2 regions of the Thalassospira sp. B30-1 genome follow, and region 2 is predicted to be linked to the other one. Evidence: riboswitches for the same ligand, from Rfam matches in the RefSeq annotation. Region 2 holds a riboswitch; the other holds the start of a gene.
The links. Region 2 has a riboswitch for thiamine pyrophosphate ahead of thiC (phosphomethylpyrimidine synthase ThiC). Riboswitches for the same ligand answer to the same signal wherever they lie in the genome.
Positions count from the first base shown of each region.

Region 1: another riboswitch for thiamine pyrophosphate. It lies ahead of IT971_RS07940 (ABC transporter ATP-binding protein); the one in region 2 lies ahead of thiC (phosphomethylpyrimidine synthase ThiC).

Region 1 is NZ_CP065232.1:1,668,640-1,683,432, reverse strand. Features, by position in the region: gene IT971_RS07955 (CoA transferase) at 1-880, shown strand, start outside; gene IT971_RS07950 (LysR family transcriptional regulator) at 897-1,754, opposite strand; gene IT971_RS07945 (quinone oxidoreductase) at 1,853-2,836, shown strand; TPP riboswitch at 3,769-3,880, shown strand; gene IT971_RS07940 (ABC transporter ATP-binding protein) at 3,871-4,695, shown strand; gene IT971_RS07935 (ABC transporter permease) at 4,692-5,489, shown strand; gene IT971_RS07930 (ABC transporter substrate-binding protein) at 5,561-6,514, shown strand; gene IT971_RS07925 (MBL fold metallo-hydrolase) at 6,651-7,694, shown strand; gene IT971_RS07920 (FAD-binding oxidoreductase) at 7,981-9,303, opposite strand; gene IT971_RS07915 (PLP-dependent aspartate aminotransferase family protein) at 9,373-10,554, shown strand; gene IT971_RS07910 (ChaN family lipoprotein) at 10,603-11,658, shown strand; gene IT971_RS07905 (Panacea domain-containing protein) at 11,679-12,221, opposite strand; gene IT971_RS07900 (hypothetical protein) at 12,334-12,780, opposite strand; gene IT971_RS07895 (adenine phosphoribosyltransferase) at 12,906-13,433, opposite strand; gene IT971_RS07890 (hypothetical protein) at 13,557-13,778, opposite strand; gene IT971_RS07885 (hypothetical protein) at 14,019-14,285, opposite strand; gene IT971_RS07880 (methyl-accepting chemotaxis protein) at 14,547-14,793, shown strand, end outside.
Region 2 is NZ_CP065232.1:253,007-267,799, reverse strand. Features, by position in the region: gene arsJ (organoarsenical effux MFS transporter ArsJ) at 1-339, shown strand, start outside; gene IT971_RS01235 (PhoH family protein) at 677-1,441, shown strand; gene thiC (phosphomethylpyrimidine synthase ThiC) at 1,507-3,342, opposite strand; TPP riboswitch at 3,473-3,588, opposite strand; gene IT971_RS01225 (cation diffusion facilitator family transporter) at 3,642-4,652, opposite strand; gene IT971_RS01220 (heme lyase CcmF/NrfE family subunit) at 4,860-6,839, shown strand; gene ccmI (c-type cytochrome biogenesis protein CcmI) at 6,848-8,107, shown strand; gene IT971_RS01210 (response regulator) at 8,454-8,900, shown strand; gene atpC (ATP synthase F1 subunit epsilon) at 9,023-9,427, opposite strand; gene atpD (F0F1 ATP synthase subunit beta) at 9,470-10,888, opposite strand; gene IT971_RS01195 (F0F1 ATP synthase subunit gamma) at 10,940-11,830, opposite strand; gene atpA (F0F1 ATP synthase subunit alpha) at 11,861-13,393, opposite strand; gene IT971_RS01185 (F0F1 ATP synthase subunit delta) at 13,393-13,950, opposite strand; gene IT971_RS01180 (hypothetical protein) at 14,377-14,793, shown strand, end outside.

The DNA.
Region 1 (14,793 bases), 1.4 Mb from region 2:
CGATGACTGGCAATCCCACCCGCAGGGGGCGGCGATTGCAGCCGAACCGCTGATCGGCTGGCAGGATCACGGCACATTCACCAAATCGCGCCACGTTATCCGGCCCGACCGCCCCTTGGCCGGGATTCGCGTGCTTGACCTGACCCGCGTTCTGGCCGGTCCGGTCGCCGGGCGGTTTCTGGCGGCCTATGGTGCCGATGTCCTGCGCATCGACCCGCCCCATTGGGACGAGGGCGCGGTAATCCCCGAAATCACCCTTGGCAAACGCTGTGCCGGGCTTGACCTCAAACGTGCCGAGGATCGCAAAACATTCGAAAGCCTTCTGGCAGGTGCTGATATCCTGCTGCATGGCTATCGCCCCGATGCCCTGCCGGGTCTTGGTTACGGCGCGGATGAACTTCGCCGCATCAATCCCGGTCTGATTGATGTGACACTCTGCGCCTATGGCTGGACCGGCCCGTGGGCCAAACGACGCGGCTTTGACAGCTTGGTACAAATGAGCTGTGGCATCGCCGATTTCGGCATGAAACAGGCCGATGCGCCAAAACCAACGCCCCTTCCCGTGCAGGCCCTTGACCACGCCACCGGCTATCTGATGGCGGCAAGCACGATCCACGCCCTTTTGCTTCGCAGCCAGACCGGCCAGATCACCACCGCCCGCCATTCGCTGGCCCGCACCGCCCACCTGCTCTGCCAGACTGCGCAACCAACCCGACCCCAAACCATCGCCCCCGAAACCGAAAACGACATCGCCCCGCATCTCGAAACCACAAGCTGGGGCAAGGCCCGGCGCGTTCGGTTCCCGGCCACCATTGATGGCGTCGCACATGGCTGGGATTACCCGGCAGGACGGCTTTTATCCAGCGCGGCAGCGTGGTAAGCAATATATCAATTACTCAGACGATCTGGGTTTTCAGCACGGCAACAGTCTTGATCAGGAAATCCATCACAGTTCGGATGCGTGGTGCATGACGCAGATCCTCATGCACCAGCATCCAGACCTCGCGCGGTGGAAAACTTTCATGAGGATAAAGGCGGGCCAGCCTTGGATCGGCATCCCCGACAAAGTGCGGTAAAATCGCAACTCCCAACCCCGAGCCAGCCGCCGCAGCCTGTATGCTGGTATCATTGCTACGCAGCACGACCTTGCGCCCATGCAACCGCTCCTCGATCCAGCGATGTTGCGGGATACTGGCCGTCGTTTCATCCCAGCTGATAAAGTCCCAGACATGCTCGGGCTTGTCATAATCAGGTGCGCTGTAAAAACCGAACGGCATATCCGTCAACTTGCGCACTGTGACCGCCGATTTTTCCGGGCGCGACAGGCGCAACGCAATATCGGCCTGCCGCCGGTTCAGGTCTGTTGATCGGGTTTCCCCCTGCAAAACAAGATCGATCTCAGGATGCTGTTCTCGCAATTCCCGGACTTTTGGCCCGATAATATGACTGGCCAGTGCCGGTGGTGCGCTCACACAAACAGTTCCTGAAACATGGTCGGCGGATCCCGCCGCAACACGTTCAACCGCCTGCATTGCCAGAACCGCCTGACGCCCCTGCTCGGCAACCAGTTTGCCATCAACCGTCAACATCACCGACTTCGGCAAACGATCAATCAACCGGACCCCGAATGTGGTTTCAAGCGCATTGACCCGACGCGCAACCGTGCTGTGATCCACACCCAGTTCCCTTGCCGCCGCCGAAAAACTGCCCGTATCAGCCAAAGCCAGAAAGTATCGGTAGTCTTCCCAATTCATTTGCGCATTTTTCCCCATTAACTACGCAAACATAGGGAATTTCCCCCAGGAAAAACAACGGATATTCCTGATATCACATCAAATGTCAGGAGTATTTCATGACCAGAATCATCGAACTCAGCCAAATCGGCGGCCCGGAATGCCTTCAGGAATGCGCAATCAATTTACCCGCACCAGCCGTGGGTGAAGTCCGGATTGACCAAAACCGGATCGGGGTTAATTTTGTCGATATCTATCATCGCGTCGGCCTGTATCCGCTGCAAGAAAAGCCCGCGATTATCGGGGTTGAAGCTGTCGGAACCGTTACGGGAACAGGTCCTGACGTGACCGGCTTTGCCATCGGCAACAAGGTTGCCTATGCCGGTTTTCCGGCCGGAAGCTATGCCTCAGAACGCAACATTTCGGCAAGCCAGCTGATCAAAATCCCCGATGATCTTCACCCCGATCAGATCGCCGGTTCCTTCCTGCGCGGCATGACTGCCTACCTTTTATTAGAACAAATTGGCCGCGTCTCACCGGGTCAAACCGTTCTGATACACGCAGCAGCAGGTGGTCTGGGCCAGATACTGGTCCGCTGGGCCAAGCATTTAGGGGCGACAACCATCGGCACAATCGGCTCCTCAGACAAGGCACTGGCAGCACGAGCGCAGGGGCTTGATCACGCGATCTTGTATCGCGAACAGGATTTTGAAACCGCCGTCATGGACCTGACATCAGGACGCGGTGTTGATTACGCGATTGACGGGATCGGCGGCGATAATCTGACCAAATCCCTAAACGCGACCAGGCCGTTCGGAATTACCGCAACAATTGGTCAGGTTGCCGGAGACATACCGCCTCTTGACCTGCGGCATCTGACCAACCGGTTTCTTGCACGGCCCAGTATCCTTACGTATGTCACGGATACAGAAAACTATCACCGGGCCGCACACGCGTGGTTCAATATTTTGCGTCAGTATGAGTTCCCGGCCGCGACCGAATATCCCCTTTCCGAGGCCACACGTGCACATGCCGACCTTGAAGCGGGCCGAACAAGCGGAGCAATCACTCTGGTAACGCCAGACGACAACACCCCCAAGTAATCAATCGCGGCCCTGCACAGGTCAACAGGTATCGACAAATCAATTGGTTGATGCAAGCCCATACTGCAGGGCCGCCGTGATACGCGCAACCCAACCGCCCCCAGACCATCGCCCCCAAAAACAGAAAATGACATCGCCCAGCATATCGAAACCACAAGCCGGCGCAAAGCAAGGCGCATTTGCTTCCCGGCGGTGATCGATGGCTTAGCACATGGACGGGATCACCCGGCGGGCTAGCTTCGAACGGTCGATCCGATCACTTCCGGCCCCACCTGTCTCCCACCATCGACGGCCACTGACCGCCCACGGCATCGCTGCCAGCTCCGGCCTCTTCCGGCAATGCCATGACCATGAAGCCCGGACACACCTCGGGCCTCCAGCAATCTCGCCAACTGACGGTCCACTGACGGCCACCGGCTCGTTGCCCGCTCCGGCCACGGCGGCAACCTGCCACCCCGACGTCCAGACACATCTCGGGCTGCCGCCATTTTCATCAGCAGACGGATTTCGGGCGCACTGCCCCCAACCTGTCCACCACCAAGGGGCCACAAATCACTGCCACCACCACTGCCATTGCTGCCGCTTCCGGCAAATCCGGGGTCCGTTCCCCGACAAGACGCACCTCTCCCGTCATGACAAACAAGCGTATTGAAAGCGTATTAGAACCAGCGCGGAACGCCGCCGTAATGGCTCCGCCATCCCCCGACCCATATCCTGCGGACTACTCCGCCGCCCTGCCTCAATCCTTGCCGCTGCATCCTGATCCCCTCTTTGATCTGGTCCCAAACGCAAAAACCCGCGAGGCACAAGGCCTTGCGGGTTTCGGTCCGGGTACATTTCTCCCGTTGACTTTGTCTTTATGCCACAAACAAAAGAACAAATCAAGAACTTTTTCCAATGCTTGACGTCCCGCCATGATCTGCGCATAGTCCCGTCATCTCCAGGGGGGCCGATCGTGAATCGGCTGAGAGGTTCGGTGTTGCCGGACGACCCTTTGAACCTGAACCGGTTAAGACCGGCGTAGGAAGGATCGCATGCGCAAGACAGAACCAGCGCCGAAACCGGCAGCCTCCTTAAATCCCCCCGTTTTAACGGGCAACGTAACGCCGTTTGATGTTCATCTGCGCGGTGGTCGCGTGGCCTTTAACGGCGACGATATTTTCCATGATCTTGACCTGACCCTGCCCGCCAGCAGCATCACCTGTTTGCTGGGCCCATCTGGTGTCGGCAAAAGCACATTGTTGCGCTATCTCGCCGGGCTGGTCGATGGCGAGGCTGGCGGGGATATTGCCTGCTCGGATGGCAAGCCGCTTTTGGGCCGGGTTGCCTATATGGCGCAGCAGGATTTGTTGATGCCCTGGCGGACTGTCCGGGAAAATGTCGTTCTGGGGGCGGTGCTTCGCAATGAACGCCCCGATCTTGCGCGCGCCGATGCGCTGATTGCCAAGGTCGGGCTATCAGACGCCGCACATTTACGCCCGGCCGAACTTTCCGGCGGGATGAAACAGCGCGCTGCCCTTGCCCGCACCCTGATGGAAGACCGCCCGGTTGTCCTGATGGATGAACCCTTTTCGGCCCTTGATCCGCTTAATCGCATGCGCCTTCAGGACCTTGCCGCACGGGTATTGCGCGGCAAAACGGTTTTGCTGGTGACCCATGATCCGCTCGAAGCCCTTCGGATTGGTGACCGGGTTCATGTCCTGCGTGGTACCCCCGCGGTCCTGAGTGACGCCATGCTTCCGGCGGGCACCATCCCGCGCGATGTCACCGATCCGGAAATCCTCCGCCATCAGGCTGAACTGCTCCGTCAGCTTGGCGCCACCGCCGAGGAACTCAACCGGGCGGAGGGAACGGCATGACGAAGACACCTCGCACCCCGCTTACCGAACGGCGGCTGCTGAAACTCGCCCGACCCGTCATCATCATCGCCGCCCTGATCGCGACATGGCAGATTGTTGTCACCGTCACCGGCGCGCCGAAATATATGCTGCCTGCCCCCTATGAAGTCTGGCTGACCCTGATCAAGCGTCATGACGTGTTGCTTGATCATGCCAGATACACGATTGCCGAAACCGTGATCGGGCTTTTTGCCGGGGCGGCATTGGGGGCCTTGGCGGCCCTTCCGATGGCACTTTTTGCCCCCGTGCGGTTCTGGCTGATGCCGATCTTGCTCGTGTCGCAGGCGATCCCGTTTTTTGCGCTGGCCCCGCTTCTGGTATTATGGCTGGGCTTTGGCCTGGGCTCAAAAATCGCAATGGCGGCCCTGATCATTTTCTTCCCTGTCACCGTCGCGTTTTTTGACGGGTTATCGCGCACCGAACCGGGCTTCCTCGACCTTGCCCGCACCATGGGTGCCAGCCGCTGGCGGTTGCTGACCCATGTGCGCCTCCCCGCCGCACTGCCTTCATTTGCCTCGGGCTTTCGGGTCGCAACTGCGGTTGCCCCCATCGGGGCGGTGATCGGCGAATGGGTCGGATCAAGCCACGGCCTTGGCTATCTGATGCTGCATGCCAATGCCCGGGTTCAGATCGACATGGTCTTTGCCTGCCTTCTGATCCTGTGCGCGTTTTCGATCACGCAATATTTCCTTGTCGACCGCGCGTTACGTGCGGCCTTGCCATGGCAGCCCGACAGCCTGAAACCGGCAAAATAAACCGAATTCCTCGCGAAAGATTGCGGGGCAGAACATCAAAAATATTCCGATATCCGATAGGAGGTTCATCCATGTCACGCCTGAAATCCATGATCACCGCGGCCACGATTGGCGCGGTTGCGATGGGAATGACCAGCCCGGCATTCGCCGCCGACAAGCTCACCATACTTCTCGACTGGTTCGTCAATCCCGATCACGCGCCCCTGATTGTCGCCAAGGAAAAGGGCTTTTTTGCCAAGCATGATCTGGATGTCGAGCTGATCGAACCGGCCGATCCATCCGCCCCGCCGCGCCTTGTTGCCGCCGGTCAGGGTGACGTTGCCGTGAACTATCAGCCGCAGCTTCACGTGCAGGCCGCCGAAGGCCTGCCATTGACCCGGATCGGCACGCTGGTCGCAACCCCGCTTAACAGCCTGATCGTTCTGAAAGACGGGCCGATCAAGGAAATTGCCGACCTTAAGGGCAAGAAAATCGGCTATTCGCTGGCCGGTTTCGAAGATGCGTTACTCGGCACGATGCTGGGCAAATACGGGGTTTCGATTGACGATGTCGAACTGGTGAATGTCAATTTCTCGCTCTCGCCATCGCTGTATTCCGGGCAGGTCGATGCGATCATCGGCGGCTATCGCAATTTCGAGCTCAACCAGATGGAAATCGAAGGCAAACCGGGCAAGGCATTTTATGTCGAGGAAGAAGGCGTTCCGCCCTATGACGAGCTGATCCTGACCGTGCGCAACGACAAAACCGATGATCCGCGCTTTGCCCGCATGCTGGCCGCGCTTGAAGAGGGCGTTCAGTATCTGGTCAATCATCCCGATGACAGCTGGCAGGCCTTTATCGCGGCCTATCCGAACCTGGATGACGAGCTTAACATCAAGGCATGGGCCGATACCCTGCCGCGCTTTGCGCTCCGTCCGGCTGCTGTTGACCGCACCCGTTATGCCCGCTTTGCCGATTATCTCAAGGATCAGGGCATTATCGAAACCGTTCCACCGCTTGACAGCTACGTGACCGTGATCGAATAAACCGACTGGAATGCAGGCCGGAACCAAACGCGGTTCCGGCCTTTTCCATTGATCAGCCCGCACTTGCACAATTCCCGATCCGCGACACATTCATAAGATCGAAAATATCAATCAGCCGATCAGGGGATTTGACCGCGTGACTGACAAAAAACGCCCAACGCACCACACAGCATTCGGATTTGAAAACCGCTATCCCCTGCCGGAAACCGGCAAAAGATCATTCTGGCGCTTCCTGAAGCGGCGTTATTTCGGCTCTGAAAACTGGCCAAAAGCCAAACACCAGCACGGCAAAATCCCGACCGAGGCCCCGGATATGGACGCGATCCACAATCCCGATCCGGCGCGCCTGCAAGTCACATGGATCGGCCATGCGACGGCTCTGGTGCAATATGGCGGGCTCAATATCCTGACCGACCCGGTCTTTGCCAAACGGGCATCGCCGTTCCGATATGTCGGCCCCAAACGATACAGCCAGCCGGGATTGCGGATCGATCAGTTGCCTACGCTTGATCTGGTGCTGCTGTCGCACAATCATTACGACCATTTCGATGTCGAAAGCCTTGGAAAGATTGGCAATGGCCCGCGCTATATCCTGCCGCTGAAAAACGGAACTCTTCTGGAAAAGGCCGGAATCTCCCCCGACCAGTACGAAGAACTCGACTGGGACCAAAGCCTTTCGCATGGCGGCGTTACCATCACCCATGTGCCCAGCAATCACTGGTCGGCGCGCACCACCAAGGACCGCAAGGAAATGCTGTGGGGCGGATATATCCTTGAATTCGCAGATGGCTATCGTTTCTATTTCGTCGGTGATACCGGCTGGAACGAACGGCTGTTTACCGAAATGGGCGAACAATATGGCGGGATCGATTTCGGCCTGATCCCGATCGGGGCTTACGAGCCCAGCGATTTCATGCGCAACGCCCACACCAACCCCGAAGAAGCCATTCAGATCATGCAGGTAATGGGCATCAAGCAGGCGCTTGCCATTCATTGGGGGACTTTCGTCCTGACCGCAGAACCGGTTGACGAACCGCCGGTGCGATTGGCATCGGCACGCAAGGATGCCGACATTGGCGCGAATGACTTCATTGCCGCCCCGATTGGGGCAACACGGTTTTTTGACGGCAAAACCAATCATCAGACGAATGATTTACCCGAAACCAAAGCCGCGCAATAGAGCATAACAGATAGGTGAAGACCGGCAACGTGCAGATCGTTGCCGGTCTTCGAAAGCCGAAACCCTGGCCGCAATGTTTGGGAGAACTGCGATCATGGTCTCGGCTTTAGGCGATTTGTGCTGCACCGAAAAGAGCCAGACCAACACCGGCGACCGATGCAAATTTCATCATGAGCTTCAAATTAAAAGTTACGTTATAACATAACATTTAATTGCATGACAGATACCCTGCGTCAAGACCGTTTGAAAACGATCCCGACGCCAGATTATTCCTCACACAAAAAGATCAGACCCGCGTGCGCGGTTTGCGGATGGTGCCGTCCTCAAACCGTGAAAGCTCCATCCCGGCAAGCGTAATGGATGGCTGCCCGGTTGTGATCCAGTCCGCCAGCACCTTGCCGACCACTGGCCCCATGGCAAATCCGTGGCCGGAAAAACCGGTGGCGACAAAGAAATGTTTTGGATTGTCGAACTGATCGATCACCGGTATCGCATCGGGGGTAACATCGATATCGCCCGCCCATTTATCGGCAATACCGACCTGTTTGATTTGCGGGAAAACCTTTTGCAGGTTCGCCATCGCGTTATTCACGCGCACCTCGTAGGGCTGCGCCTGATTTTCCCGCCGCCCGATCAATGGCTGCTTTGATGCCGCCGAACCCGGCAGGCGATCAACAAGGTCATCAACAAACCGCCTGTTCAGATGGAATTTGAAGGTCGCCCAATTAGCAAACAGGCCCGGTGCAAAATCGCGGGCATATTTGAACCGGCCCAATGTCAGATCCAGATCGGTCATGAATTCGTCAGCGATATTCATCGAGCCATCGGCACGTTGACGAAACGCCAGACCGGCGGCCAATGTACCGGCGGCTGAAATTTCCGGCACCGGGGTGGTGCGGATCACCGTGCCGCGCGTGGTTTGCTGCGGCAGGCGACGGCCGAATTTGGCAACGAATTTATGCGTCGCGGCCCCAGCGGCACAGATCACGTATTTGCATTTGATCTCGCCACGTTCGGATATGACCGAACTGATTGCACCGCCACTCGTTTCAATGCCAATGGCACCGCAACCTTCGGCAATAAAGGCGCCGAGTTCACCGGCACGTTTTGCGATTGCCGGGGCGGCCTTTTTCGGTTCGGCCTGCCCGTCAGACGGGGTATAAATCCCGCCAACGCCGGGGCGCGTGATGCCCGGTGCGATCCTGGCAACCCCCTTGGGATCAAGCACCTGCGTTTCGATATCAAATCCTTTGGCGTCTTCGATCCATTGCTCAAATTCCGCCATTTCGGCATCATCGCGCGCAACGAACATGACCCCACCCTGCCGCCATTCCAGATCAGCGTCGAGTTCCTTTTCAAGCCCCTGCCAGATGCGGTTGCATTCAATCATCAGGGGCAGTTCAACCGGATCACGGCCCTGCTGACGCACGAACCCCCACGCCCGACCGGACTGATGCGAGGCAATGGTATCCTTTTCCAGAAGGACAACCTTCATGCCCGCCTTGGCAAGGTAGTACGCGCTGCTGGCACCATGGATACCGCCGCCGATAACGACAACATCGCATTCTTTGGGAAGGTCGAATTGGGGATCGTTCGTGATATGGGGCATCTGAATCAGTCGTTCTTTTGTTTTCGTTTTGGGATGTGGCGTGTTCCACGTTATGTTGCGCGGCAATAAATGACAACAAAATCAGGTGCCACCATGTCTGCCGATAACAAGAAACAGAACCCCGCAACCATCACGGCTCAGGCCCTGGGCTGGGTCGAGGAAACCACCCGTTCGGTCACCCCGCCGATCTATCCGTCGACAACGTTCGAACGCAATACCGATCTTAGCTATCACGATGGCCGATGCTATACTCGCACCGACAACCCGACCTATGATCAGGCCTGTGCGGTTCTTGACGCGCTCGAAGGTGGCGCACAGACGCGGCTTTTCGCATCGGGCATGGCCGCAGCCGTTGCCTTGCTGCATGCGTTATCACCAGGTGATCATGTGGTCGCGCCAAAGGTAATGTATTGGGCGCTGCGCAGCTTCATGCTCGATAGCGGTGTGCGCGCCGGTCTGACATTTGATTTTGTTGATAATGGCGACACGGCCCAGTGGGTGAAACATATCCAGCCGGGCAAAACCAGAATGGTCTGGCTGGAAACGCCCGCCAACCCGGACTGGCAGATCACCGATATCGCCGCCGTTGCCGATGCCGCGCACAAGGCCGGGGCGATTGTTGCGGTTGACAATACGGTTGCCACACCGCTTCTGACCCGCCCGATTGAACTGGGTGCAGATATCGTCATGCATTCGGCAACCAAGTATCTTAACGGACATAGTGATGTTCTGGCCGGCACACTTACCACTGCAAACAAGGACAGCGAATTCTGGCAACGCGTTTGCAAACAGCATGCAGGCGGCGGCGGTGTTCTGGGTGTGTTCGAAGCATGGCTGCTTTTGCGTGGTATGCGTACCCTGTCAATCCGGGTCGAACGGGCCAGTGCCAATGCCATGGCAATCGCCCGCCATTTCGAAAACCACCCTGAAATCGCGCAGGTCCAGTATCCCGGCCTTGAAAGCCATATCGGCCATGACATTGCCAAGCGTCAGATGACCGGCGGATTTGGCGGCATGATGTCGATCCGGGTCAAGGGCGGCGGCAAACGGGCCGTGGATTTCCACAATCAGTGCAAACTGTTTAAACGCGCGACGTCACTTGGCGGGGTCGAAAGTCTGATTGAACACAGATCATCGGTCGAAGGCCCAACAAGCCCTGTGCCCGATGATCTGTTGCGTTTGTCCGTCGGTATCGAAGATGCCCACGATTTGATCCATGATATTGAAACCGCCCTGGATTTGAGTAAATAAAGTCGGAATGAAAATCGGCCAATCAACGGACTGGAAATTCCACGCGTGATGAAAACTGTGTTTCGTGCCCGCACACGATCTTGTTTCAAACAATCACTTTCGCTGTGTCTTGCTTTTGCAGCAATGATCGCGGCGACGGAATTTCCGGTTCGTTCGGCGCAGGCGCAAACCCGCACCTCAAGCCAACCGGCAGGCATTCGTGATATTCCCGATGCCAATTCCCTGCCCCCGGCACCGGGACTGATTTTCGATATGGCCGGGCAGCGCTATATCATGTTTGACGACTTGGTTTCGCATCTTGCCGGGACGCGTTTTATCCTGATCGGGGAAAAACACGACAATCCGATCCATCATCATCATCAGGCACAATTGGTCCGCGCGCTAAGCAAACGCGAAGGCACCAAGCGTGCAGTTGTCTGGGAAATGTTTGATCGCGACCAGCAGGAAAGCCTTGATCTGGCTTGGCAGGCTGTACCACCCGAGGAACTTGGCAGTGAAATGAAGTGGGGCGAAAGTGGTTGGCCATCATGGCATGACTATGCCCCGATTGCCGAGGCGGCAAAGGAAAACGGGCTGCCGATGGTTGCTGGCAACCTGCCCCGGGATGTCCTGCGGCCCATGATCAACGAAGGTATCAGCGCCCTGCCGACCGAGCTTGCGCAAAAGCTCTCCCTGCCGACGCTACCCGATGATATTGCTGCACGATTTGATCAGGAAATTGCAGACGGTCATTGCAACATGTTGCCCAAATCGCAATTGCCTGCCTTTTCGCTTGTGCAGTTTGCCCGCGATGCATCGCTTGCGCGCGCAATGATTGACGCGAACAAAACCATTAGCCCGGATGGCGCATTCCTGATTGCCGGTGCCATGCATGTGCGTGATGACATTGCGGTACCCTACCATCTGCGGCGTTATGCACCTGATATCGACGATAACGACATTGCAGTTGTCATTCTGGTCGAGGCAGATGACCCGGGTGAAGACCTTCCTGGTGTGCGTGATTATGCGCTTCGGATGGGATCAGAAAATGTGGCGGATTTCATGTGGTTCACAAATGATCTGCCACGTGCCGATCCGTGCGAAGACATTCAGATTGGACAATAGGTCCGAGCAAAAACCGAAAATTATTTGATTCGACGGGGCAACCAATCGGTGGTCGCAACCGGTTTGCCCTTATGCGAACGCATGACACGCGGGCGGACAACTTCTTTTGCCTCAGGGGTGGTGGCACTTTTACGGACCGAGGCATAGAAATCCACCATCACCTGAAACGGGATCACTGTCCCCGGCCCCTGTTTATATGCATCAAGATAAGGCGGATGATTGCGCACGGTTTCGCTAAGATGTTCGACAGAGTGATGACCAAACTGCGACCAGATACTTTCGATAAAATGCTGCGTTTTGGGATCAACCGATTTAAGCCGCACATCCGGTCGACTTTCTTCCATGACGGCATAGACGTTCGGTTCAATCGGACCAATATCATCTGCGATGAAAACAGCGGGCATCAACATGCGACCGTGATAATTGGCCCCGTAATAGGCCTGCGCCAGATACAGCAGACGATGAAGCTTTTGCGGTTGCAGATATTCGTTGTCGTTTAATGCATGATCAATCAGGCGAAAAACGGCTTCGAATACGGAATTAAGGACCGGCTTGTTCTGCATATCTGATCCAGCAAACGAAACGCATGGCGGATCACGATCATAATGCCGCTTGGGCACGACAACAAGGACCGGAACGGAATGTATTCACTTTTCAAGGAAATCCGGCAGGCGATCAGATATAGGCATCAACCCGTGTGCCGCGAATACCCGCACCATGCACAACAGCATTAACCACCGCATAGAATGATGTTCCGCTATTCGCGCTTAGATCGAATGGAATTTCCGGATCAAGAAGGCTTGCGAAATCGATATCGCTTTCGGGTGAAATCGCACCTTCGCGGTCGCTTGCCCGACGAGCTGCCGACAGACGACTTTGTTCGGCGCGCTGGTCTTTCTGATCACCCGCACTTCCCTGCCCGGATTGCTGTTTGCCTTTGCCGTCGATATAGGCATTGAACAGGATACCGTCATTATCGGGGTCATAAGTGTAATGTTCGCTGGGGGCCTGAATCTGGCTATTGCGGTCAACCGTCGCAACACCGCGCGCACCAGCAGCCGCAAGTCGGCCATACTGGCTGACCTGACTTATGGACTGGTTATTGACGGCAGGTACGACCATTTTCCTCTCTCCAGCCGAAACCGGAACATGTTACAGCATTATTCAACTGTAAGATTATATCCCAATTACGGCTCAAAAGAGACAAGAATCGTCATTTTCGGTGGGTATCAAGCTATTTTGAGGCATTAGTCGCCGTCAAATTCGACCAGATGGAAGACATTGACACCGCGATCACGGATTTTTTGTGCCCCGCCAATATCAGGAAGATCGATAATAAAGGCACAACCGGCAACTTCGCCGCCTGCCTTTTCGATCAGATCAATCGCGGCAAGAGCCGTGCCGCCGGTTGCGATCAGATCATCCATCACCAGAACACGCTGTCCGGGCTTGATCGCATCGGTGTGCATTTCGATCACGTCCGATCCATATTCCAGTTCATATTCGACTTCGATGGTTTCAGCAGGAAGTTTGCCGCGTTTGCGGATCGGAACAAAACCGACACCAAGGGCTACGGCGACCGCCGGGCCGATGATAAAACCGCGCGCCTCAATCCCGACGATCACGTCGATCTGTTTATCCTGAAATTCGGCAGCAAAACTGTCGATCACATCACGCAAACCATCTGCATCGGCAAACAGGGTCGTGATATCGCGAAACATGATCCCCTTTTTCGGGTAATCGGGAATGGTACGGATCAGCGACTTGATCGACATGGGAGAACTCCGGCCGGGGTTAACCTGAAAAACAAAACCGCCATCTTTAACACCAGATGGCGGTTTAAAATCAAGCGTTCCCGAATATTGGCAGCAAATCGGGTTTGCCGCCTGCAATCGAAGCTAGGCCGCGTGCGCCGTGTTTCGATGCATTACGGCGTTGTTTGCCGTGACAAAGTCATTTGCAAGTTTCTTGCTGATTTCAGCACGTGTACCACGCGGCAAACCGGTCCCGGCGGCCTGCCGGTTACCCCATACTGCGCGATAAAGGCGATAATCATGGTCATTGATCTGACCAAATACTTTTTCAACTTCCATCAAGGTCTGGACATAACTTTTGTTCATGTCAGCCATCCTGTTGCTCGTGATGTTCCGAATGACAATCCCCTTCGGAATAACGACGCCCGGCTTTGCCAGCGCATCGTCAAGCAGCGATATAATCCCCTAAAGGCCGCCTCTCAACGGCAGGACGGTGACAAGATCGGGAATATTTTGTGACACCTCGCCTTAATCGGAAAAAATGCAATCAGAACAAAATGCTATCAGACAGAAAAAAGACGCCAACCGGCGAATAGCCAGCCCGGTTCAGTGCATCTTTTTCTGGGCTTCGGCCTGACGCGCTTCTTCATCAAACTTCTTTTGCAGCGCATCGGCATATTCGCCGTAGATACGGCCTTCGATCGACAGCTCCAGAAACCGGATATAGTCCTGCTGATTGTCGATTTTGGCGCGTGCAACCGGGATCACATCAAACGGACTTTCAGCATCCAGACCATATTTTCGGATCAGCTCCAGCATTTCGGCTGTGATCTGTTCGAGCTTTTTCTGCGCGTCCGAGAATGAAATGCTCATGATGTTTCCTGTTCTGATACGATAACCACGCGCCTTATGCCCTGCCAGTTACCAGATGACAAGTTTCCGCCCCCGCGAACTATACCGGCGCGCCATTACCTATCCGAATGATCCAGCCATTTTGCCATCCGACTTGAGACAAATCAAAGACCTGCATCCCGCATGGTCCGATGCTGCATTCGGGACAGTTTGATACGGACCATCAGTGGATCATTGATGGTCTGAGCGCGTGCATTTGCATAATCCATTCGGGGATCAGTGATGAAGTTGTTATCGGCTTTCAATGCCATGGGCATTCGCAAACGCTTTATGTGGGCGTCGGCCTTCGGCGTTACTTCCACGGTGATCATCGCACTTGCAATGATGATGTTTGCCGAAGAAAAGGCAATGGATGCCAAGCTTAATCAGCTAAGCCAGAATGAACTGACATCGCTTCATGCGCTGATTGTAAATGTGATGGCCGCCCGTCCTGATGACTCTGATGACATCGGTATTGATGTTTTCAACA
Region 2 (14,793 bases):
GCGGGCATTGCGGCCGCCGTGCAATTTGATATCTCGCCCGAAATTGCCGTTCTGGGCGGTTTGATGGTCTTCGGGCTGGTCTTTGCGGTCAATTCATCGCTGCATTCCTATCTGATCCTTGCCTATGCCGATGGTGACAGGGTCGCGATGAATGTCGGGTTCTATTACATGTCCAATGCCGTCGGGCGACTGACTGGCACCATCCTGTCGGGACTGGCCTATATGTATGGCGGTCTGGTTGGCTGTCTGGCCGTCTCGGCCGCCTTCCTTCTGATCGGCTGGATAATCAGTTTTGGCCTGCCAAAACACCAATCCGGGACGCCCGAAGCACTGCATTAGAAAAAAGTTATCTCGCAGATGCGGCATAAATCTCTGAAAAGACTCACTTTCCGATTTCATTTAAATTTAATCAGATAAAAAACAGTGACAAAACACAGGATGTAGGCGTACGATTCTGTTGTACGGTCAATAACTGGACCGCAGGAGGGGTTCCCGAGTGACGCGAGAGCACGTTGTAAAACGGAATTTTTCGCCCCCCGGATCGCAGATGCAACATGTTGCTGCGAACGGCGGTGAACCCACCCGCCACTTCCATCGCAAGATGAAAATTGAATGCGCGCCTTTCCATGATGGAATGGCGCGTTTTGCTTTATTGGCACAATTGATGAGGTGACTTATGGGTAAGCGCGCAGCACGCCGTCGTAGCCGTCCGCAACAGGCAGACACCAACGTTCACGAGCTGTTTGACGGTGACAAGTCAAACTGGCATCCCCTGAACGGTCAGGGTGACGTCCCTCAGAACGGCCAACGCGATCAAAGCTTCCGCCGCCACATTCGCCCGAAAAGCGAAAATCAGGCGGCCCTGATGGAAGCAATCGATGCCTTCAACCTCATCCTTGCACTTGGCCCGGCGGGAACCGGGAAAACCTTCATCGCTGTTTCCAAGGCCGTCGAAGCGCTGGACAAGGGCGAAATCGGCCGCATCGTTCTGGCCCGCCCCGCGGTCGAGGCTGGCGAAAATATCGGCTTCCTGCCCGGCGACGTCGAAGCCAAAATGGCCCCCTATCTTCGCCCGCTTTACGATGCACTGAATGACCGTCTCGGTGCCAAACGCCTGCGGCAGTACCTTTCGGACGGCACGATCGAAATCGCACCGATTGGCTATATGCGTGGCCGCACACTCAACAATGCCTTCGTCGTGATTGACGAGGCCCAGAACTGCACCTACGGACAGCTCAAGATGCTGGTCACCCGCCTTGGCTGGAATTCAACCATGATCCTGACCGGCGACCCGGACCAGACCGACCTTCTGCCGGAAATGTCGGGCCTGTCGGAAATGTCGGACCGTCTTGAAAATGTCGAAGACATCGCCTGCGTCAAACTGGCTGATCGGGACATCGTCCGTCATCCGCTGGTCGCCAGCATGCTGACCGTCCTTTAACCTTTCGGCACGGCAAACCAAAAGAAGAAGGCGGGTCCGTCACCGGGCCCGCCATTTTCACAGGCTTATTTCCCGTTGTTTCGGGGCATGTATAAATCCCCGCCATCACGGTATTTTTCCGCCATCGCCGCCATGCCTTCCTTCTGCACATCGGCCCGGATTTCGTGTGAAATCCGCATCGAACAGAATTTCGGCCCGCACATCGAACAGAAATGCGCGACCTTGTGCGCCTCTTTCGGCAGGGTCTGATCATGAAATGCCCGTGCGGTTTCCGGGTCCAGCGACAGGTTGAACTGATCTTCCCAGCGGAATTCAAACCGCGCACGCGAAAGCGCATCATCGCGTGCCTTCGCTGCCGGGTGACCCTTGGCAAGATCGGCGGCATGGGCAGCAATCTTATAGGTGATCACCCCGGTCTTCACATCATCCCGGTCCGGCAGGCCCAGATGTTCCTTGGGCGTCACGTAACACAGCATCGCAGTGCCGAACCAGCCGATCATCGCCGCCCCGATCCCCGATGTAATGTGATCATAGCCGGGCGCAATATCGGTGGTTAGCGGCCCCAGCGTGTAAAACGGTGCTTCGCCGCAAATCGACAATTGCTTGTCCATGTTTTCACGAATTTTATGCATCGGCACATGACCCGGCCCCTCTATCATCACCTGGCAATCGTGATCCCACGCGATGCGGGTCAGCTCGCCCAGTGTTTCCAGTTCGGCAAACTGGGCGGCATCATTGGCATCGGCAATCGATCCGGGCCGCAATCCATCGCCCAGTGAAAAGGAAACGTCATACGCCCGGCAGATGTCGCAAATCTCGGAGAAATGATCATACAGGAAACTTTCGCGATGATGATACAGGCACCATTTCGCCATGATCGACCCACCCCGCGATACGATGCCCGTCACCCGGTCCACGGTTAACGGGATGTGATGTAACCGCAATCCGGCATGGATGGTAAAATAATCCACGCCCTGTTCGGCCTGCTCGATCAATGTGTCGCGGAATATTTCCCATGTCAGGTCCTCGGCAATACCACCAACCTTTTCCAAGGCCTGATAGATCGGCACCGTCCCGATGGGCACCGGCGAATTGCGGATGATCCAGTCGCGGATATTGTGGATATTGCGCCCGGTCGACAGGTCCATCACCGTATCCGCCCCCCATCGCGTTGCCCAGACCATCTTTTCAACTTCTTCGGCCATCGATGATGTCACCGCCGAATTGCCGATATTGGCATTGATCTTGACCAAAAAATTCCGCCCGATGATCATCGGTTCGGCTTCGGGATGGTTGATATTGGCCGGGATGATCGCGCGCCCCCGTGCAATTTCTTCACGCACGAATTCGGGCGTCACATGATCGGGGATCACCGCCCCGAATGCCTCGCCATCACGCTTGGCATTGGCGCGCATTTCCGCCCGGCCCAGATTTTCACGGATCGCGACATATTCCATTTCGGCGGTAATGATCCCGGCCCGGGCATAGGCAAGCTGCGTCACTGCCCGCCCGCCAGTTGCGCGCAACGGCGCATGGCTTTGCGGAAATGCCGGAACCGCATAGCTTTCACTTTCGACAAAGCCGTTATCTTCGGGTTTGATGTCGCGCCCGGCATATCGTTCGGTATCAGCACGCGCCGCGATCCAGCTTCGGCGCAGTCGTGGCAGTCCCTTGGCAATGTCAATCGTAACATCCGGGTCGGTATAAGGCCCCGACGGATCATAAACCCTGATCGGTGGTTCGCCTGCGGTGGGATGAACCGCAATTTCACGCATCGGTACGCGAATATCGGGAAAGTGCGATCCCGTAATGTGGATTTTGCGCGATGCGGGCAACGGCCCGGTTGTAACATCGCTGGTGACATCAATACTGATATCGGTTTTGGTAGATGGAACAGACATAAAAGGCCCCTTTGCAATCAAGGCAATGGAGACCCAGTTCTGCGAGAGGCTGCTGATGAAAAATGCCGACCGGTAATGGCAAACCCGCCATGACAAACGGGGCGTACCCACAGTATCAAAACAGGTAAATATGCCGGCATCCGCACCATCCCTACGCCAGTATGAACTGGATCAGGTTCAAAGGGTCACTGCGCTGCAAAGCCAGCAGTTTCTCAGCCCCTTGTCGGGGCTCCCCAGGTGATCGATTGCAGGGTTACAAGTTATGCGGGTAATGTCAATTGGTGGAAAACACCCGAAACCTAGCGACCCGTCGCCAGCTCGCCATTTGACGCCGGAATACTGTCCTGACCGGCCTTGCGCGCCCGGCCCGTATGCCAGAATTCCGGGTCTTCGGTATAACCGCTAAACTCGTCGAGATGGATGTCTTCGGGCGGTTCGGGATGGATCGTGATATCCAGATCGGGATATTCCGCCCGGATGCTGTCCATCACCTGATGGCAGATGGTGTGCGATTCCCGCATCAGCATCCCGCCATCCATGATCAGTTCGATCTCGGCAAAGCGATGCACGCCCGATGACCGGGTGCGCAGACGGTGAATGCCGATCACGGACGCGTTTTTCATCGTCAGTTCGATGATCCTCTGGCTGTCTGATTCCGGCAATTCCTGATCCATCAGGACCGAAACCGAATTGCGCCCGACCTTGACCGCGGAATAAAGCAGGAAAAGCGCCACCATGCCGCCAATCGCCGGATCGGCCCAGTTCAGGCCGGAAAAACCGGCAACAAGGGCAACAATCACCGCCAGATTGGACAGGATGTCGCTGGTGTAATGCATCGAATCGGCGTCAACCGCCAACGACCCGGACATCCGCACCGCCTTTCGTTGCAGCAACACAAGCCCGACGGTCATGACAAGCGAGATCGACATGATCCACACGCCTTCAACCGCAAACCGGATCGGCTGTGGTTCGGCAAGCCGCGATCCGGCCTCCGCCAGAACCAGAATGGCCGCCCCGATCATGAAGGCAGACTGGAAAAGCCCCGCCAGCGGTTCGGCCTTGCCATGGCCAAAACGGTGATCGTGATCGGCCGGGCGCCATGCGCTTCGGACCGCCATGAAGTTGATCACAGACGTCCCGACATCAAGCATGCTATCAATCATCGAAGACAGAAGGCTGACGGAATCGGTCATGAACCAACCGGCGGCCTTGATGGCAATCAGCGTCGCAGCAATGACAATAGAGGCCGTGGTTGCCCGACGTGCCCATATTTCCCTTTGCGCGATGTCAATGACAGGACATTGACTCATGTTCTACAGACCCTTGGTCTTCAATTTCCGCTCGCTGATTGCGGTTTTATATCGTGAATTGGCGTAATATGTAATGACTATTGCCATACTTTGACCTTCGCCTGTGCAGCAAATAGCGCATATTTGATATTCCGCAAGGTTTTCAAACCAGACCGGAGCGACTATATCAGCCCCGCAGGCGGATAAGAGCAAACAACAGGCCCACTTATGATTGTTGAAATCGGACATTATGCCCTGGTGCTGTCACTCGTGGTGGCATTGGCACAGTCGACCATCCCGTTTCTGGCCGCATCGCGGCGTGATGTCGCACTTCTGAAAATTGCGCCACGTCTGGCGATTGCCTGCTTTGCCCTTGTCGGTACAAGCTTTGCCGCCCTGACATATGCCTATGTCACATCCGATTTCTCGGTCGTCAATGTGGTCGCCAACAGCCACACCTCCAAACCGCTGATCTATAAAATCACCGGCGTCTGGGCCAACCACGAAGGCTCTATGTTGCTCTGGGTGATGATCCTGACCCTGTTTTCGGCTGCCGTCGCGGGCTTTGGCCAGAACCTGCCACCAAGCCTTCTGGCGCGCGTCGTTGGCGTCATGGGCTTGATTGCGCTTGGCTTCCTGCTGTTCATCCTTCTGACGTCTAACCCGTTCGAGCGCGTGATTAATCCGCCGCTCAACGGCGAAGGCATGAACCCGCTGCTTCAGGACCCCGGCATCGCCATTCACCCGCCGTTCCTTTATCTCGGCTATGTCGGTTTCTCGGTGGCCTTTGCCTTTGCCGTTGCCGCACTCATCGAAGGCCGGGTTGATCCGGCATGGGCGCGCTGGGTCCGTCCCTGGACGCTGGCCGCATGGATGTTCCTGACCGCCGGGATCGGGCTTGGCTCCTGGTGGGCCTATTACGAACTTGGCTGGGGTGGCTGGTGGTTCTGGGACCCGGTTGAAAACGCATCCTTCATGCCGTGGCTGGCCGGAACCGCGCTTTTGCATTCGGCGATTGTCGTTGAAAAACGTGACGCGCTCAAAAGCTGGACGATCTTCCTGTCGATCCTTGCCTTTTCCTTCTCGCTGCTCGGCACCTTCCTTGTGCGGTCGGGCGCGCTGACATCGGTTCATGCCTTTGCCACCGATCCGACGCGCGGGGTGTTTATCCTGTTCCTGCTGTGTCTGACGGTGGGCGGGTCGCTGGCCCTTTATGCCTGGCGCGCGCCAACCCTGAAGGGCGGCGGTCTGTTTCAGCCGATCTCGCGCGAAGGCGCACTTGTTTTCAACAACGTGCTGCTCTCGATTGCCGCGGCCATGGTGCTGCTCGGCACCCTTTATCCGCTGCTGCTTGAAACCCTGACCGGTGAAAAGATTTCGGTCGGCGCGCCGTTCTTCAATTCCACCTTCGTTCCGATCATGACGCCCCTGATCATTGCCATGGCATTCGGGCCGATGATGCCTTGGAAACGTGCCGATCTGTTTGCGGTTCTGGGCAAGCTCAAAATCGCCATTGCCGCCGTGATCCTCGTTCTGATCGTCACCTACTGGCTTGCCGGTGGTCCGGCCTTTGCCCTGTTTGGCATGGGGCTGGCGATCTGGCTGTTTGTTGGAACGATGCTGGAATGGGCCGGACGGATCAAGCTTTTCCGCGAACCGCTCTCGACCAGCTTCCGCCGGATGCGCAATCTGCCACGCTCGGCACACGGCACCATGCTGGCCCATGCCGGGATGGCGATTGTCATTGCCGGGATCACCGGATCACAGGCATGGACCGAAGAATCGGTTCAATCGCTTGCCATCGGTGAAAGCACGGTTGTTTCGGGCCATACCTTCACGCTCAGCAGCCTTCGCGAATATCAGGGGCCGAACTTCTTCGCCCGCGAGGCCACCATCACCATCGCAACCCCGGGCGAACGCACCATAACGCTTACCCCGGAAAAGCGCGTCTACACCGTCGAAGGCATGCCCACGACCGAGGCCGGAATCCGGTCCGGTTTCACCGGCGATATCTATGCTGTCATCGGCGATGAAGACGCCAGCGGCAAATGGGTGACGCGCTTCTATGTCAAACCGATGATCCCGTGGATGTGGGCCGGTGGCATCATCATGGTGCTGGGTGGTCTGATGTCGCTCTCCGATCGTCGTTATCGCGTCGGTGCCCCTGCCCGCTCCACCAAAACGGTTCACACCGTACCCGCCGAATAGGATTCTCAATGACCATCTGGATTGTTCTTGGCGCCTTGACGGCTCTGGTGGCGGGTTACGTCCTCTGGCCGATCTTGCGAAATGCGCGTTCCGCCAGTGCCGATGCGGGTGATGATCACCTTGCCGACATGGACGAAGACGAACTGCAACGCGATCTTGCGGTTTACCGCGACCAGCTTGCCGAAATCGGCCGCGACATCGAACGCGGCGTTCTGACCGGCGAACAGGCCGATGCCGCCCGCACCGAAGTCCAGCGCCGCATCCTTGCCACCGATCAGCGCATCAGCACCCGCCAGCAATCCGGCGAGGCCGCAACGCGCATCTCCCGCCTGCGCCCGGCTGTTGCGATCTTTACCCTGCTTCTGTTTGTCGGCGGTATCGGCCTTTATCTGGACCTTGGCCGCCCCGACCTGCGTGATCGCCCCATTGCCAGCCGTACTGACGAAATCATGGCCGCCCGGCAGGCCAGCGAAAATGACGCCAGCCGCAATGACGCGCTGAACCGCGCCGTACAGGACCTGTCAAACCGCCTGCTTGAAAATCCCGATGACCTCAAGGGCTGGGAACTGCTTGGCGCCAGTCTGATGGCGCTTGGGCGCGCCGAAGAAGCCCAGACCGCCTTCCTCGAAGCGGTCAAGCAATCCGGTCGCGATGGTGATTATCTGGCGATGTATGCCGAAAGCGTCATCCGGGCGAATAACGGCCAGGTCAACACAATCGCCCGCGGCGCACTCGAAGAAGCCGCCCAATCCGGCAGCAAGGACCCCCGCATCCAGTATTTCCTCGGTCTTGCCGATGCGCAGAACGGCAATGTCGCTGCCGCGATTGATCGCTGGATCGTGCTGGTGAATGGTGCGCCGTCCGATGCCGGATGGCTTCCGATGGTGCTGGCCCGGATCGACGAAGCCGCCCTCGCCCAGGGGATCGACATTACCGGCCGGATCAAGATCACCCCGCCAATGGCCTCAAACGCCCCTGCCGGGCCCGGGGGACCCTCGCGCGAAGACATGGAAGCAGCCGCCGAAATGTCGCCCGAAGAACGTCAGGAAATGATCCTTGGCATGGTGTCGCAGCTCGCCGATAAACTGGCGGAAAACCCGGAAAACCCCGAAGGCTGGGCCCGTCTGATCCGCGCCTATATGGTGATCGGCCAACCCGAGCAGGCAAAGCAGGCCTATGACAACGCCCGACAGGTATTTTCCGATGATACCGATCTCCTGACCCGCTTTGCCGGGTTGGCCGATGAACTGGGCATCCCTGCGAATTGACCGGCCCCAAACGGCCACCATCATTCATCACCCAGAATCGAACGCACCGTGAAAAATCGCGGTGCGTTTTTTCTGTTTACACCCATACGAATGCAGCCAGCCAAATAATACGCAAGGATAGTATTTTGATCAAACTTTCGCCTGTATCCTATTGATTTGGCGTTCTGTTTCCTCAAATTTGACCCGTTGAAAAAGTGAACCGGATTCAGAAATTTCAAACTTTTCGCCTACAAGATTGAATTTATTCTGTCTTTTTCTTCAATTCCCCTAAAAGATTGACTATAATTCTCATCTATCAAAAGGGGGAGTTTCCGACATTCCCCATCCAAAAGAATAAGGACGTCGCATGATCGCCGGTGCAAGCGGGGCCGTAAGCAATTTGCTGCTGATAGAAGACAATCCGGGCGACGCCCGATTGGTTCAGGAAGCGCTCCGTGAATTCACCCACCCGGTTACGCTGCATCATGTCAAGGATGCGATGACCGCGCGCCAGTTCCTGCAACAGGATGGCCCCTATCGCAATGCGCCAAGACCCCGCCTGATCCTGCTGGACCTGAACATGCCCCGCAAGGATGGCCGCGAAATGCTGCGCGAAATCCGGAATGATCCATCATCCGCCTCGATCCCTGTGATCGTACTGACCACGTCGGGGGCCGAACATGATGTGGATCTGTGCTATGCGGCGGGGGCGAACTGCTATCTGCGCAAACCGGTCGATGTCACGGAATTCATCGAACTGATGAAGATGATCGAATCTTTCTGGCTCGGTCTTGCCCTGACCCCGTCCCCCTGATCCCGCCGCCGGTTGCGGCTACCCCCATCACGCTTTCCCAATCAGCCCTTCTGACATGCCAAAAGCAGAAAGGCCGCTGTCTGCACAACAGCGGCCTTTTTAACAAAGTCGAAGATCGATGATCAGTTGGACAGTGCGGCAATCTGCGCACGGGCAACCTCAAGCGCACGCTCGGCATTCGCCTTGTCATGCGCCGTGGTTGCCGCCTTCAGATCCGCCTGCGCGGTCTCAAGACGTGCCTGGGCTTCATCGGCCTTGATATCGGAAACCGGAACCGCTTCTTCGGCCAGAATGGTGCAACGCTCGGGGTTAACCTCGGCGACGCCACCGGCGACGAAGATACGTTCGGAAACCTTGCCACCTGCATAGATGTCGATGACACCGGGGCGAATGGTCGAGATCATCGGCGAATGCTTCGGCAGCACGCCAAAATTCCCGTCCGTGCCCGGAACAACGACCATCTCGACCGGCTCGGATTTGAGCAGGGCAGACGGCGAAACAAGTTCCAATACAGTCGTATCAGTCATGACAGTCCTCTCTCCCGTATGGGAAGGGGGACCGAAGCTGCCTTAGGCAGCTTCGGCCATCTTCTTGGCTTTCTCGATGGCTTCTTCGATGGTGCCGACCATGTAGAATGCCTGTTCAGGCATGTGGTCATATTCACCAGCACAGATGGCCTTGAATGCCTTGATGGTGTCTTCGAGCTGAACGAACACGCCCGGAGTACCGGTAAAGACTTCTGCAACGTGGAACGGCTGCGAAAGGAAACGCTGGATCTTACGGGCACGGGCCACGACCAGTTTGTCTTCTTCCGAAAGCTCGTCCATGCCGAGAATTGCGATGATGTCCTGAAGACCCTTATAGGTCTGAAGGATACGCTGCACTTCACGGGCGGTCTCGTAGTGTTCCTTGCCGATAACGCCCGGATCAAGCGCACGCGAGGTACTGTCGAGCGGATCAACAGCCGGATAGATGCCAAGCTCGGCAATCTGACGGTTGAGCGTCGTGGTCGCATCAAGGTGGGCAAACGAGGTTGCCGGTGCCGGGTCGGTCAAGTCATCGGCAGGGACGTAAATGGCCTGGACCGAGGTAATGGAACCTTTTTTGGTCGAGGTAATACGTTCCTGAAGCGCACCCATGTCGGTTGCCAGTGTGGGCTGATAACCCACGGCAGACGGGATACGACCCAGAAGTGCCGACACTTCCGAACCCGCCTGGGTAAAGCGGAAGATGTTATCGACGAAGAACAGAACGTCCTGGCCTTCTTCATCACGGAAATATTCCGCAATCGTCAGACCGGTCAGAGCGACACGTGCACGTGCTCCCGGGGGTTCGTTCATCTGGCCATAAACCAGTGCGGCTTTGGATGCACCTTCCGGGTTGATAACGCCCGAATCCATCATCTCGTGATAGAGGTCGTTACCTTCACGGGTACGTTCACCAACACCTGCGAAAACCGAATAACCACCGTGGCCTTTTGCCACGTTGTTGATCAGTTCCATGATGAGAACGGTTTTACCCACGCCCGCACCGCCGAACAGCCCGATTTTACCACCCTTGGTGTACGGCGCGATCAGGTCGATGACCTTGATGCCGGTAACCAGGATTTCGGTGTCGGTTGACTGATCGGTGAAAGACGGTGCTTCACGGTGGATCGGAGAGGTCATTTTCGCGTTGACCGGACCACGTTCGTCGACCGGCTCGCCGATGACGTTCAGGATACGACCAAGGGTTTCCGGACCAACCGGAACCAGGATCGCGTCACCGGTATCAATGACTTCCTGACCGCGACGCAGACCTTCGGTGGTGTCCATCGCGATGGTACGGACGGCATTCTCACCAAGGTGCTGTGCAACTTCAAGAACCAGACGCTGGCCGTTGTTGTCAACATGCAGCGCGTTCAGAATGGGAGGCAGATCGCCGTCGAATTTAACGTCGACGACGGCGCCCATAACCTGGGAAATTTTCCCCGCCTTCTTGTTCGCCATAGGTATTGTCTCCTGCTCGGACAAAACTATCCGTTAGTTCCTGCGACCCGCTTACAAAGCCTCGGCGCCGGAAATGATTTCAATCAGTTCGTTGGTGATCTGGGCCTGACGTGAGCGGTTGTACTGGATGCTCAGTCGGTCGATCATATCGCCGGCATTGCGGGTTGCGTTATCCATCGCGGACATACGCGCACCGTGCTCGGATGCACTGCTTTCCAGCATCGCACCGAAAATCTGGACCCCGACATTACGCGGCAGCAGATCAGCCAGAATGGCTTCTTCGGACGGTTCATATTCATAAACCGCAGAAGAACCGGTAGCTTCTTCCTGCCCGTCGGCTTCCGGCACCGCGAACGGCACCAGTTGCTGTTCGGTCACGACTTGCGAAATTGCTGACACGAACTTGTTATAGAAGATCGAGCAGACGTCAAATTCGCCTTCTTCGTACAGCGCCAGAACTTTGTCAGCAACGTCGGTAGCAGCAGAGAAATCAATCCCCTTCTTGCCTTCGACGCCAGTATACCGGGCGACAATCGCGTCACCAAATTCACGCTTGAGCGCATCGGCACCCTTGCGGCCAACACAGATCAGCTTCACCGTTTTGCCAGCCGCGCGAAGGGCGCGGACCTTGATACGGGTCGCTTTGATGATCGATGCGTTGAAACCACCGCAAAGGCCACGGTCCGCGGTAAAGACGACGAGCAGATGCACATCATCCTTGCCGGTACCTGCCAGAAGCTTCGGTGCCCCCTGTGCGCCACCAACCGCGGCTGCAAGCCGTCCCAGCATCGTCCCCATGCGATCCGCATAGGGACGGGCTGCTTCTGCTGCATCCTGCGAACGGCGGAGCTTGGAGGCCGCCACCATCTTCATCGCCGAAGTAATTTTCTTCGTCGATTTGACGCTGGCAATGCGCGAGCGCAGATCCTTCAAACTAGCCATTGCGTTTCCTCCTTCGCCTAAATTTCAGACTTACGCGAAGGTTTTCGCGAACTTGTCGAGGAACGCTTTGAGCTTCGTTTCGGTGGCTTCCGAAAGAACCTTCTCGGTGCGGATCGCATCAAGAATGTCAGAACCGGTCGAACGGATATCGTTCAGGAACTGTTCTTCGAAAGCACGAATTTTGCCAACTTCCACACCGTCAAGGTAACCCTTAACACCGGCATAGATCACAACAACCTGTTCTTCCACTTTAAGCGGCGAATACTGCGGCTGCTTGAGCAGTTCCGTCAGACGTGCGCCACGTGCCAGCAGTTTCTGGGTCGCCGGATCAAGATCCGATGCGAACTGTGCGAAAGCTTCCATTTCACGATACTGGGCAAGTTCCAGCTTGATCGAACCGGCAACCTGTTTCATTGCCTTGATCTGAGCGGACGACCCCACACGCGAAACCGACAGACCAACGTTCACAGCCGGGCGAACACCCTTATAGAACAGGTCGGTTTCAAGGAAGATCTGACCGTCGGTGATCGAAATCACGTTGGTCGGAATAAACGCCGAAACGTCGTTACCCTGGGTTTCGATAACCGGCAGAGCGGTCAGCGAGCCAGCGCCGTTTTCGTCATTCATTTTCGCAGCACGTTCCAGCAGACGGGAGTGCAGATAGAAAACGTCGCCCGGGAAAGCTTCACGTCCCGGCGGGCGGCGAAGAAGCAGCGACATCTGGCGATAGGCAACAGCCTGTTTCGACAGATCATCATAGAAGATGGTGGCATGCATGCCATTGTCGCGGAAATATTCACCCATTGCGCAGGCAACGAACGGTGCCAGGAACTGCATCGGCGCCGGATCAGAAGCGGTCGCGGCAACAACGATGGTGTTTTCCATCGCGCCACGTTCTTCAAGGACTTTAACAACCTGTGCAACGGTCGAACGTTTCTGACCAACCGCAACATAGATGCAGAACATCTTGTCGCTGTCGGATTTCGCTGCATCGTTCACCGGCTTCTGGTTCAGGATGGTGTCGATGATGATCGCGGTTTTACCGGTCTGACGGTCACCAATGATCAGCTCGCGCTGGCCACGGCCAATCGGGATCAGCGAGTCAATCGACTTGATACCGGTCTGGACCGGCTCATGAACCGATTTGCGCGGGATGATGCCCGGTGCCTTGACGTCGGCAAGGCGACGTTCTTTCGCACCCAGTTCACCTTTACCGTCGATCGGGTTGCCAAGCGCGTCAACAACGCGGCCCAGCAGCTCCTTGCCAACCGGCACGTCAACGATGGCACCGGTACGCTTGACCTGGTCGCCTTCCTTGATGGTACGGTCAGAACCGAAAATAACGATACCGACATTGTCTTCCTCAAGGTTCAGGGCCATGCCCTTGATGCCACCCGGGAAGTCGACCAGTTCACCGGCCTGAACATTGTCAAGACCATGAACACGGGCGATACCGTCACCGACAGACAGAACCTGACCGACTTCGGCAACTTCGGCTTCAGCGCCAAAATTGGCGATCTGATCCTTAAGAATAGCGGAGATTTCCGCGGCGCGGATTTCCATCACGCAACCCCTTTCATAGCGAGCTCGAGCTTCTGCAATTTGGTACGAAGCGAGGCATCAAAAACCCGGGAACCGACCTTGACGACAAGGCCGCCAAGAACCGCCGGATCGACATTCAGGTCCACTTTGACAGTGGCACCGACAACTTCTTTAAGAGCGCCGGTAACGGCTTCGATTTGCTCTTTCTTCAGCTCGGAAGCCGACGTCACCTGTGCGGTCACTTCGCCTTTGAAAGCTGAGAGCATGGAAAGGTAGGAACTGATAACATCCGGCAGAACGAAAAGGCGGCGTTTCTGACACAGAACGCCAACGGTCTTCTTGGTCAACTCGGAAACGCCAAGCTTGTCCAGAAGGGCCGCCATTGCCTTGGCCTGCACATCCCGGGAAATCACGGGACTACGGAGCACATTCCGCAGGTCATCGCTTTCGACGATGGCCTGGTCGAGCAATTCAAGATCGCTTTTGACAGCATCAAGCGCATCGGCCGACTGGGCCAATTCGAATAATGCTGTGGCGTAGCGCCCTTGAAGCCCGGTCGCGGCAGTATTTTGGGACACCGGTGAAAGCCCTCAATTCTGGTTATGAGAACGACTCGGATACGTATAAAAAAATGGTCTCTCGGAAGGTGTTCCCGCCGAGAAGCGAGCGTTTGGTATCACATGTCCATGACAGGGGCAACCCCCGCGCAACGCCATTTGGGCGGTCTTTTTCATTCTTTACTGAAGTTGGGGCAAAACAGCCCCGGATCGCTCGCGTTTCGAGGCTTTTTACAACTATTTTATAATGCCGCCTCTCCCGCCATCGGCGGATTCTGTCTTTGGGAAATCACCTTTAAGGAACGAATCCCCGATTTTTTCGACGATGCCGTCCGTACAACCCCTGATCGATAACCGTTTTTTCCGATCAAAAAGTGTAATCGACATCACATTCGAACCTTCCCGGCGTCAATTCCGGACACCCATGTCATCCCCAAGGAGGTTCAAATGAAACTGCCCTCGATGTCCCCTCTGGCCGGCCTGCTGATTGCAGGCCTTGCCCTGCTGCTTCCGATCAACGCCTTCGCGTGTAGCACCGGCTATTTCCGTTTTGTCGAAACCGGCACCGCCAGCCCCTTCGTGCCATCCGCCTCGCGCGCCTATTACGATGATCAGGATCAGGCCGGAACCGCAATTTCCGTTTTTGTCGATCTGACATCGGCGGATTACAGGGCCATGGCTGATAGCCGCTTCAATGCATTCGGCGGTAAAACCACGGTTTACAAAATCGCCTGCGATGCCGTGACCGCCCCGCTGTCCGAAACCCCGGCCGAAGACGTGCCCTCCGATAGCTGGATGAGTGCCGAGGGCATCACCCCCACCCACGTCTATCTCGAAGCCGACAATTTCAACAGCGCCACCGTC